2 regions of the Saccharothrix camelliae genome follow, and region 1 is predicted to be linked to the other one. Evidence: riboswitches for the same ligand, from Rfam matches in the RefSeq annotation. Region 1 holds a riboswitch; the other holds the start of a gene.

Region 1 (4,163 bases):
CGACCGCGCCCAGGGCGACGGAGACGACGGGCAGCAGGTAGCCGACGGTGGCGGCGCTGGTGGGGCCCTCGTCCTCGATGATCCGGTAGTTGAGGATGAACGTGACGCCGGTGCCGAAGACGCCGAGCACCACCACAGCGACGACGGCCGTGGCGTTGGGCGTCGCCGGGGTGCGGTCGAACGGGAGCGTGACGGCGGCCAGGACGGTGGCGGCGGTGAGCTGGGCGGCGGACATCGCCACCGGGCCTCCCCTGCCGACCAGCTTGCGCCCCATGTAGGCGAACGCGACCGCGTAACCGGCCGCCGCGCCGAGGAGGGCGAGCACGCCGGGACCGGCGCCGCCGTGCTGCCACGGGGCGAAGATGAGCAGGACGCCGGCGAAGCCGAGGGCCAGGCCGGCGACCCGGACCGGCGTGACGCCGCGGTCCGTGCCGACGGCGAGTCCGATCAGGAGCGAGAACAGCGGGGTGGTCGCGTTGAGGACGCCCGCCACCCCGGAGTCGACGGTCCGCTGGCCGATGGCGAAGAGCAGGAACGGCAGGGCGTTGCAGAAGAACGCGGCGACCGCCAGGTGCCCCCAGAGCCCGCGGGGCAGCCGCTGACCGCTCGCGCGGGCCAGGACGAGCAGGGTGGCGGCGCCCAGGGCGCAGCGGGTCACGGTGATCTGCGCGGGTGACAGGCCGGTCAGGGCCAGCTCGATCCACAGGAAGCACGAGCCCCACAGCAGGGCCAGCGCCGCCACCCGCAGCACGCCTCGTCCGGTCATGGGATCACCGTCGCGCACGCCGAACTTCAAGAAAAGTGAAACCTCATGACACAGCTTTAAGCAACGCTACAACGTCATCCAGTACCTGAATGGTGAACTCGGGGGTCCTGAACGTTCGACACGCGGGTCCTGGATGTAGGACTCTCGCGAGAGTCCTACATCCAGGGCGCGAGAGTCCTGCGGTCGGGGCCCCCGAGTTCAACGCTCAGCGGGTGTGCACGAGCAGCTTGTCGACGCCGTGCACGATGGACGCGGCGCGGAACGCCGGGCGCTCGGCGGCCAGGCGCAGGTTCGGGAAGCGGCGCAGCAGGGCCGGGTAGGCGGCGCGCAGCTCCATCCGGGCCAGCTCGGCGCCCACGCAGCGGTGCGCGCCGTGGCCGAACGCCAGGTGCGACGAGGCCGGACGGCCGGCGTCGAACTGCGGCGTGCCCTCGCGGTTGGCCGCCGACAGCGACACCACGACCACGTCACCCTCCTCGACCTGCTGGTCGCCGACCCGCAGCGGGTGCCGGGCGAACCGCGGGAACGCCACCTGCACCACGCTCAGGTGCCGCAGCAGCTCCTCGACCAGCGGCGCGGTGGCCGCGTCGTCGTCGCGCATCGCCGTCCGCGCCGCGTCGTCGCGCAGCAGCACGATCGCGCCCAGCGCGAGCATCGACGCCGTGGTGTCGAACCCGCCGGTCAGCACGCCGTCGGCCAGGCCGGCCAGCTCGATGTCGCTGACGTCGTCGCCGTGCTGGCGGATGATCGAGCCGATCAGGCCGTCACCCGGCGACCGGCGCTCGCGGCGCACGATCTCCTCCATGTAGGACAGCGACTCCGAGATCGCGCCCAACGCCTGCCCCGCGCCCCCGAACAGGTCGAACCGGGCCGCCGCCAGCTCCTGGAACCGGTCGCGGTCCTCGTAGGGCACGCCCAGCAGCTCGCAGATCGTCAACGACGGGATCGGCAGCGCGAACTCCTGCACCAGGTCGACCGGCCCGTCGGCGGCCTCCATCGCGTCCAGCCGCTCGGTCACGATCGCGTCGATGCGCGGCACGAGGCGGGACAGCCTGCGCATGGTGAACTCCGGCGTGAGCAGCTTGCGCAGCCGGGTGTGGTCGGGCGGGTCGGCGAACCCGAGGCCGCCGGGCGACTGCTCCAGCCGCCCCACCGCCTCGCCGAGCCGGGCGTAGTCGTTGCTGAACGCACCTGTGTCGGAGAGCACCTTCTTCGCTTCGTCCTGGCCCGTGACCAACCACACGCGCAAGCCGAACGGCACCGGGATGCGGTGCACCGCCGCGGTCTCGCGCATCCGCTCCAGCTCGGCGACCGGGACCACCCCGTCCCGCTTCAGCGGGACCAGCGCGCGGTCCGGGAGCAGCGACAACGCCCGCGAACCGATCTTGCCCAACACCCACCGCGTCGCCGAACGCCGAGCGACCCACGCCACCAAGCCGTCGCGCACGGACGCCAAAGTCGTCATCGAACACCCCTCTTCCCCAGGTCGAATGTTGGACGGTAACCGTACGTAGGGGTGAGCAGCATCGCGCCAGAGGCGGATTGACACACCGGTAACCGTGACAGACGATCGGCAATCGCGCGTGAGAATCGGGGGAAGCCGGTCGAAGTCCGGCGCTGACCCGCAACGGTAGGTCCCGACCGGGACGAGCCCGAACACCCGTCGCGCGCGCCACGCTCCAGACACCGTCGAGGTCACGGGTCGGAGCCCGGGGGAAGTCGGTGACGGCTGTCCGGGGTCCGCTCGCGCCCAGCGCCCGGAAAGGCCGAACATGCCGTTGAGACGGACCGCCGCCGCCATCGCCGCCGCCGCTGTCGCCGCCCTCGCGTCGGTGGCCACCGCGCAGGGCCAGGCCGCGCAGGGCGCGCCCGCGCCGACGGCGGACGTGAGCGACGCCGCCGCCGGGTGGCTGGCCCGCCAGCTCGTCGACGGCGACCACCTGGAGATCGTCCTGGACGGCACCGCCTACCCCGACCAGGGCCTGACGCTGGACGCGCTGTTCGCGCTGACCGCCGCCGGCGTGGCGTCCGACAACGCCGACGGCATCGCCGCCTGGCTCGCCGAACCGGCCATCATGGACAACTACCTGCACTTCGGCGACCCGGCCGAGTCGTTCGCGGGCGCGCACGCCAAGCTCGCGCTCGGCGTGCAGGTGCACGGGCAGGACCCGACGAGCTTCGGCGGCGTCGACCTGATCGCCGACCTGACGGCGTTGCAGGACCCGTCCGGCCGGTTCCGCGACAAGACGCGGTACACCGACTACTCCAACGGCTTCACCCAGGCGTTCGCGGTGCTGGCGCTGGACCGGTGGGACGGCGCGCCGCGGGCCGCGGTCGACTACCTCGTCGGCGAGCAGTGCGCGGACGGCGGCTTCCCGCTGATCCTGGAGGCCGAGACCTGCGCGTCCCACGTGGACGCCACCGCGATGGTCGCGCAGGCGCTGCTGGCGGTCGACCGGACCGCCGAGGCGGACCGGGCCCTCGACTGGCTGGCCGGCGTGCAGCAGCCCGGCGGCGGGTTCCGCGACCAGGGCGCGACCGACGAGGGCAACGCCAACAGCACCGGCCTCGCGGCGCAGGCGTTGCGCGCGGGCGGCCGGACGGCCGAGGCGGACCGGGCGGCGGGGTTCCTGACGTCGGTGCGGGTCGGCTGCGCGGCCGCGGCGGCGGACCGGGGCGCGATCGCGTTCGACAAGGCGGGTTTCCAGCGGGCCACGTCGCTGCGCGCGAGCGCGCAGGGCGTCCTCGGGCTGGTCGGCGTCAACTTCGCGGACCTGACGGCGGAGGGCGGCACGCCGGGCGCGCCGGTGCTCGACTGCGCGGACGTCCCGCCGACGTCGACCAGCTCGGAGACCACGACCACGACGACCACCGCCACGACGACCACGACCGAGGCGACGACCACCACCGCCGACACGAGCACGGCCACGAGCACCACGACGGCGGTCGTGGTCGCGGTGGCCGGTCACGGCAACCTGGCCCGCACCGGCGCCTCGGTCGGCCCGGCGCTGTGGATGGGCGTGCTGCTGCTGGTGGGCGGCGTGCTCGCGGTCGTGCTGGCGCGCAAGCGGCACGCGGGGGCGGGCAGGTGACGGCACGGCGCACGACGGCGGCCGGCCCCCTCGACCGCACCGCGCCGTGACGGGCCGGTGGCGGGCGGTCCTGGCGACGGCGGCCGTCGTCGGGCTCGCGCTGATCGGCGTCCCGCCGAGCGCCCAGGCCGCGGACTGCGCGGGCGTCACCGTGGTGGTGGACTTCGGCCCGTTGGGCGGCGGCGTGCGGACGGGCTGCGCGCCCGGTGACCCGGCCAGCGGGACGGCCGCGCTGACCGCCGCCGGGTTCGGCTACACGTTCGCCGCGCGGCAGCCGGGGTTCGTCTGCCGGATCAACGGCCTGC
Region 2 (4,163 bases), 1.9 Mb from region 1:
GCGGGAACGTCCGCCCCAGCTTCACGATCGCCACCGGGTCGCCGCCGCTCAGGTGCTCGACCAGGTCGTCGGTCGACAGCGTGCCCGGCAGCACGGTCAGCACCTCGTCCCGCTCCACCAGCGGCCGGCCGATCACCGCCGCGCCGGCGCTCACCGACGTCACGCCCGGCACCACCTCGGCCTCGTACCGGTGCGCCAACCGCTTGTGCAGGTGCATGTAGGAGCCGTAGAAGAACGGGTCGCCCGCTGCCAGCACGACCACCGTGCGACCGGCGTCCAGGTGCGCGGCCAACCGGGCCGCGCACTCCTCGTAGAACGCGTCGATCTCGCCCTGGTAGTCGTCGGAGTCCTCGGTGGTGACGGGGTAGACCAGCTGCTCCTCGACCTGCCCGGCGCGCAGGTAGGGCGCGGCGATCCGCCGTGCCACGCTGCGGCCGTGGCGGGCGCTGTGGAACACGACCACGTCCGCCTCGCCGATCAGCCGCGCCGCCTTGACGGTCACCAGCTCCGGGTCGCCCGGACCGACACCGACGCCGTACAGCTTGCCCGTCATTCGTCCTCGCTCGCGATCGCGTTGATCGCCGCCGCGGTCATGGCGCTGCCGCCCCGCCGCCCGCGCACGACCAGGTGCTCCAACCCCAGCGCGTTGGCCGCCAGGGCGTCCTTCGACTCGGCCGCGCCGATGAACCCGACCGGCACGCCCAGCACGGCCGCCGGTCGGGGCGCGCCCGCCGCCACCATGTCCAGCAGGTGGAACAACGCGGTCGGCGCGTTGCCGATGGCGACCACCGCGCCGTCCAGCCTGTCGCGCCACAGCTCCAGCGCGGCGGCGCTGCGCGTGTTGCCCATCTCCGCGGCCAGTCCCGGCACCCGCGGGTCGCTCAACGTGCAGACGACCTCGTTGTCGGCCGGCAGCCGACGCCGGGTCACGCCCGCCGCGACCATCTGCGCGTCGCACAGCACCGGCGCGCCCGCCAGCAGGGCGGCACGCGCGTCCCGCACCACGGCCGGCGAGAAGCCGACGTCCCCGACCAGGTCGACCATCCCGCAGGCGTGGATCATGCGCACCACCACCCTGGCCACGTCCTCGGGGAACCGCGCCAGGTCGGCCTCGGCGCGGATGGTGGCGAAGGAGCGGCGGTAGATCTCCGCGCCGTCCTTGACGTAGCTGGTCACCTGATCTCCTCGTACCCGTCGCCGGTCGCGACGAACTCCACCGCGCCACCCGCCGGCCGACCGCACCGCCGGGCGCAGCCCGACCAGTGCGCGCGACCCGGCGCGGTCCGGGTCTCGATCCACCGGGCCGCGTCGGCCCGGACGTCGGCCAGCGACTTCGCGCACCCCGGCCGGCCCGTGCAGGCGCTGACGCCGTGCCACGGCGAGTCCGGCGACGTGAACAAGCCGCCGGCACCGCTCCCGGACGGCAGCACCACGCTCCGCCACGGCGTGAGCCGGACCGGCACGCCGGCGAGCAGCCGCGCGTCCCACCGGCCCAGCGGAACGCCCGCCACGACGGCGGAACCGTGCGTCCCGGGTGCGACGGGCGTCACAGCCGGTTCGATCCGGGCGTCACCCGGAACGCCCAGCGCGGCCGTGATCTTCCGCACACCGCCGTCCACTTCGGACAGCCGCCAGGCGTCGCCGCGCAGTCGCTGGAACAGCTGAGCGGCGGTCACCACGGCCTCGACCGGGTCGGTGACGCGGAGCCCTGAATCGTGTCCCGCCAGGAACAACGCGTCACCGACGAGCCCGATGTCACCCGACAGGCCGCTGACCGCGTGACCCACCGTGACCAGGAAACGCCCTGGCAGGGCCGCCAACCCCGGTTCCGAGCACAGGGCCGCGTCGATCGAGCCGACCAGCGCCTGGTTGTCCTCCAGCGGCGCGGCGACGATGTTCCGCACCCGCTCGTGCGTCATCGAGGGCAGCAGGCCGACGTCGCGCAAGCGTGCGCCGAGTTCCGTTTCCGCACCCGGTGGCAAGCCCCTGATCTGCAGGTTCGCCCGCGAGGTCAGCTCCAGGGACCCGTCGCCCAGCTCCAGCGCGGCGGTCCGCAGCGCGTCCACCTGGACGGCGGTCAACGCGCCGCCGGGCACCCGCACGCGGGCCAGCCCGCCGTCGGCGGCCTGGTGCACGTCGATCGCTCCCGGGCAGGCGTCCGGGCGAACTCGGTCGGTGGGCATGGTCTGGATGCTAACTGCCGTTAGGGTGACCTCCGAACGGCGAAGCAGCAGGAGGAAGCCGGTGGAAATCCGGCGCGGTCCCGCCACTGTGACCGGGGGAGGCCCCGGGAGTCAGGAACTCCGCTCGCCGTAACCCACGACCGGGGCGAGGACCCCCGAGGGATGGAGCCCGCACGTGATCCTGCTGCTGTCGACCTCCGACACGGACCTGCTGTCCGCTCGCGCCAGCACTGCCGACTTCCGCCTGGCCAACCCCGCCCGCACCGCTGTGGACGACCTCCCGGCGCTGGTGGAGGGCGTCGACCTGGTGGTCGTGCGCATCCTCGGCGGTCGCCGGATGTGGGAGGAGGGGCTGGACTGGCTGCTCGCCTCCGGCCTGCCGGTCGTCGTGCTGGGCGGTGAGCAGAACCCGGACGCGCCGCTGATGGAGCTGTCCACCGTGCCCGGCGGCGTCTGCGCGGAGGCGCACGCCTACCTGGCGCACGGCGGCGCGGCCAACCTCGCCCAGCTGCACGACTTCCTGTCCGACACGGTGCTGCTCACCGGCCACGGCTTCGCGCCGCCCGAGCCGACGCCGACCTGGGGCCTGCTGGAGCGCGACGACGCGGGGGAGGGGCCGACCGTCGCGGTGCTGTACTACCGCGCCCACCACGTGGCCGGGAACACGGCGTTCGTGCACGCGCTGTGCGACGCGATCGTGGCCAAGGGCGGTCGCCCGCTGCCGGTCTACTGCGCCTCGCTGCGCGCGGCGGACCCGGGGCTGCTGGCCGAGCTGGGCAAGGCCGACGCCCTGGTGGTCACCGTGCTCGCGGCCGGCGGCACCAAGCCCGCCGCCGCGTCCGCCGGCGGTGACGACGACGCGTGGGACGTGGGCGCGCTGGCCGCGCTCGACGTGCCGATCCTGCAAGCCCTGTGCCTCACCGGCAGCCGGGCTTCGTGGGACGACAACGACGATGGTCTGTCCCCTTTGGACACCGCCACCCAGGTGGCGATCCCCGAGTTCGACGGCCGGATCATCACCGTGCCGTTCTCGTTCAAGGAGGTCGACGAGGACGGCCTCACCGTCTACGTCGCCGACGAGGAGCGGGCGGCGCGGGTCGCGGGCATCGCGGTCCGGCACGGCAGGCTCCGGCACATCCCGCCCGCCGAGCGCCGGATCGCCGTCATGCTCTCGGCGTACCCGACGAAGCACTCCCGGATCGGCAACGCGGTCGGGCTGGACACCCCGGCCAGCGTCGTGCGGCTGCTCGCCGCGATGGCCGAGCGCGGCTACGACATCGGTGACGAGCTGCCCGGCGTGGCCGACCTCGACGGCGACGCGCTGATCCACGCCCTGATCGCGGCCGGCGGCCAGGACGCCGACTGGCTGACCGAGGAGCAGGTGCGCGGCAACCCGGTCCGGCTCCCGGCGGCCCGCTACCGCAAGTGGTACGCCACCCTGCCGGAGGACACCCGGCAGGGAATGGAGCAGCACTGGGGCGCGGCGCCCGGCGACCTGTTCGTGGACCGGTCGGCGGACGCCGACGGCGAGATCGTGCTGGCCGCCCTGCGCTCCGGCAACGTCGTGGTGATGGTGCAGCCGCCGCGCGGCTTCGGCGAGAACCCGATCGCCATCTACCACGACCCCGACCTGCCGCCGAGCCACCACTACCTGGCCGCCTACCGGTGGCTGGAGGACGAGTTCGGCGCCGACGCCGTGGTGCACGTCGGCAAGCACGGCAACCTGGAGTGGCTGCCCGGCAAGACCGTCGGCATGTCGGCGGGCTGCGGCCCGGACGCGGCGCTCGGCGACCTGCCGCTGATCTACCCGTTCCTGGTCAACGACCCGGGCGAGGGCACCCAGGCGAAGCGGCGGGCGCACGCCACCCTGGTCGACCACCTGGTGCCGCCGATGGCCAGGGCCGACAGCTACGGCGACATCGCCCGGCTGGAGCAGCTGCTGGACGAGCACGGCAACATCGCCGCGATGGACCCGGCCAA

The links. A riboswitch is a leader RNA that binds a small molecule or an ion and turns the genes downstream of it on or off. The one in region 1 is predicted to bind cobalamin.
Region 2: linked by a shared signal. The riboswitch ahead of cobN (cobaltochelatase subunit CobN) and the one ahead of AB0F89_RS25505 (prenyltransferase/squalene oxidase repeat-containing protein) in region 1 are both predicted to bind cobalamin.

Annotation. Positions count from the first base shown of each region.
Region 1 covers NZ_CP160453.1:5,706,417-5,710,579, reverse strand. Annotated here, with positions in the region: gene AB0F89_RS25515 (DMT family transporter) at 1-766, opposite strand, end outside; gene AB0F89_RS25510 (cytochrome P450) at 972-2,231, opposite strand; cobalamin riboswitch at 2,310-2,449, shown strand; gene AB0F89_RS25505 (prenyltransferase/squalene oxidase repeat-containing protein) at 2,539-3,858, shown strand; gene AB0F89_RS25500 (hypothetical protein) at 3,905-4,163, shown strand, end outside.
Region 2 covers NZ_CP160453.1:7,601,426-7,605,588, reverse strand. Annotated here, with positions in the region: gene cobJ (precorrin-3B C(17)-methyltransferase) at 1-553, opposite strand, end outside; gene AB0F89_RS33275 (precorrin-8X methylmutase) at 550-1,176, opposite strand; gene AB0F89_RS33270 (hypothetical protein) at 1,173-2,183, opposite strand; cobalamin riboswitch at 2,191-2,325, shown strand; gene cobN (cobaltochelatase subunit CobN) at 2,359-4,163, shown strand, end outside.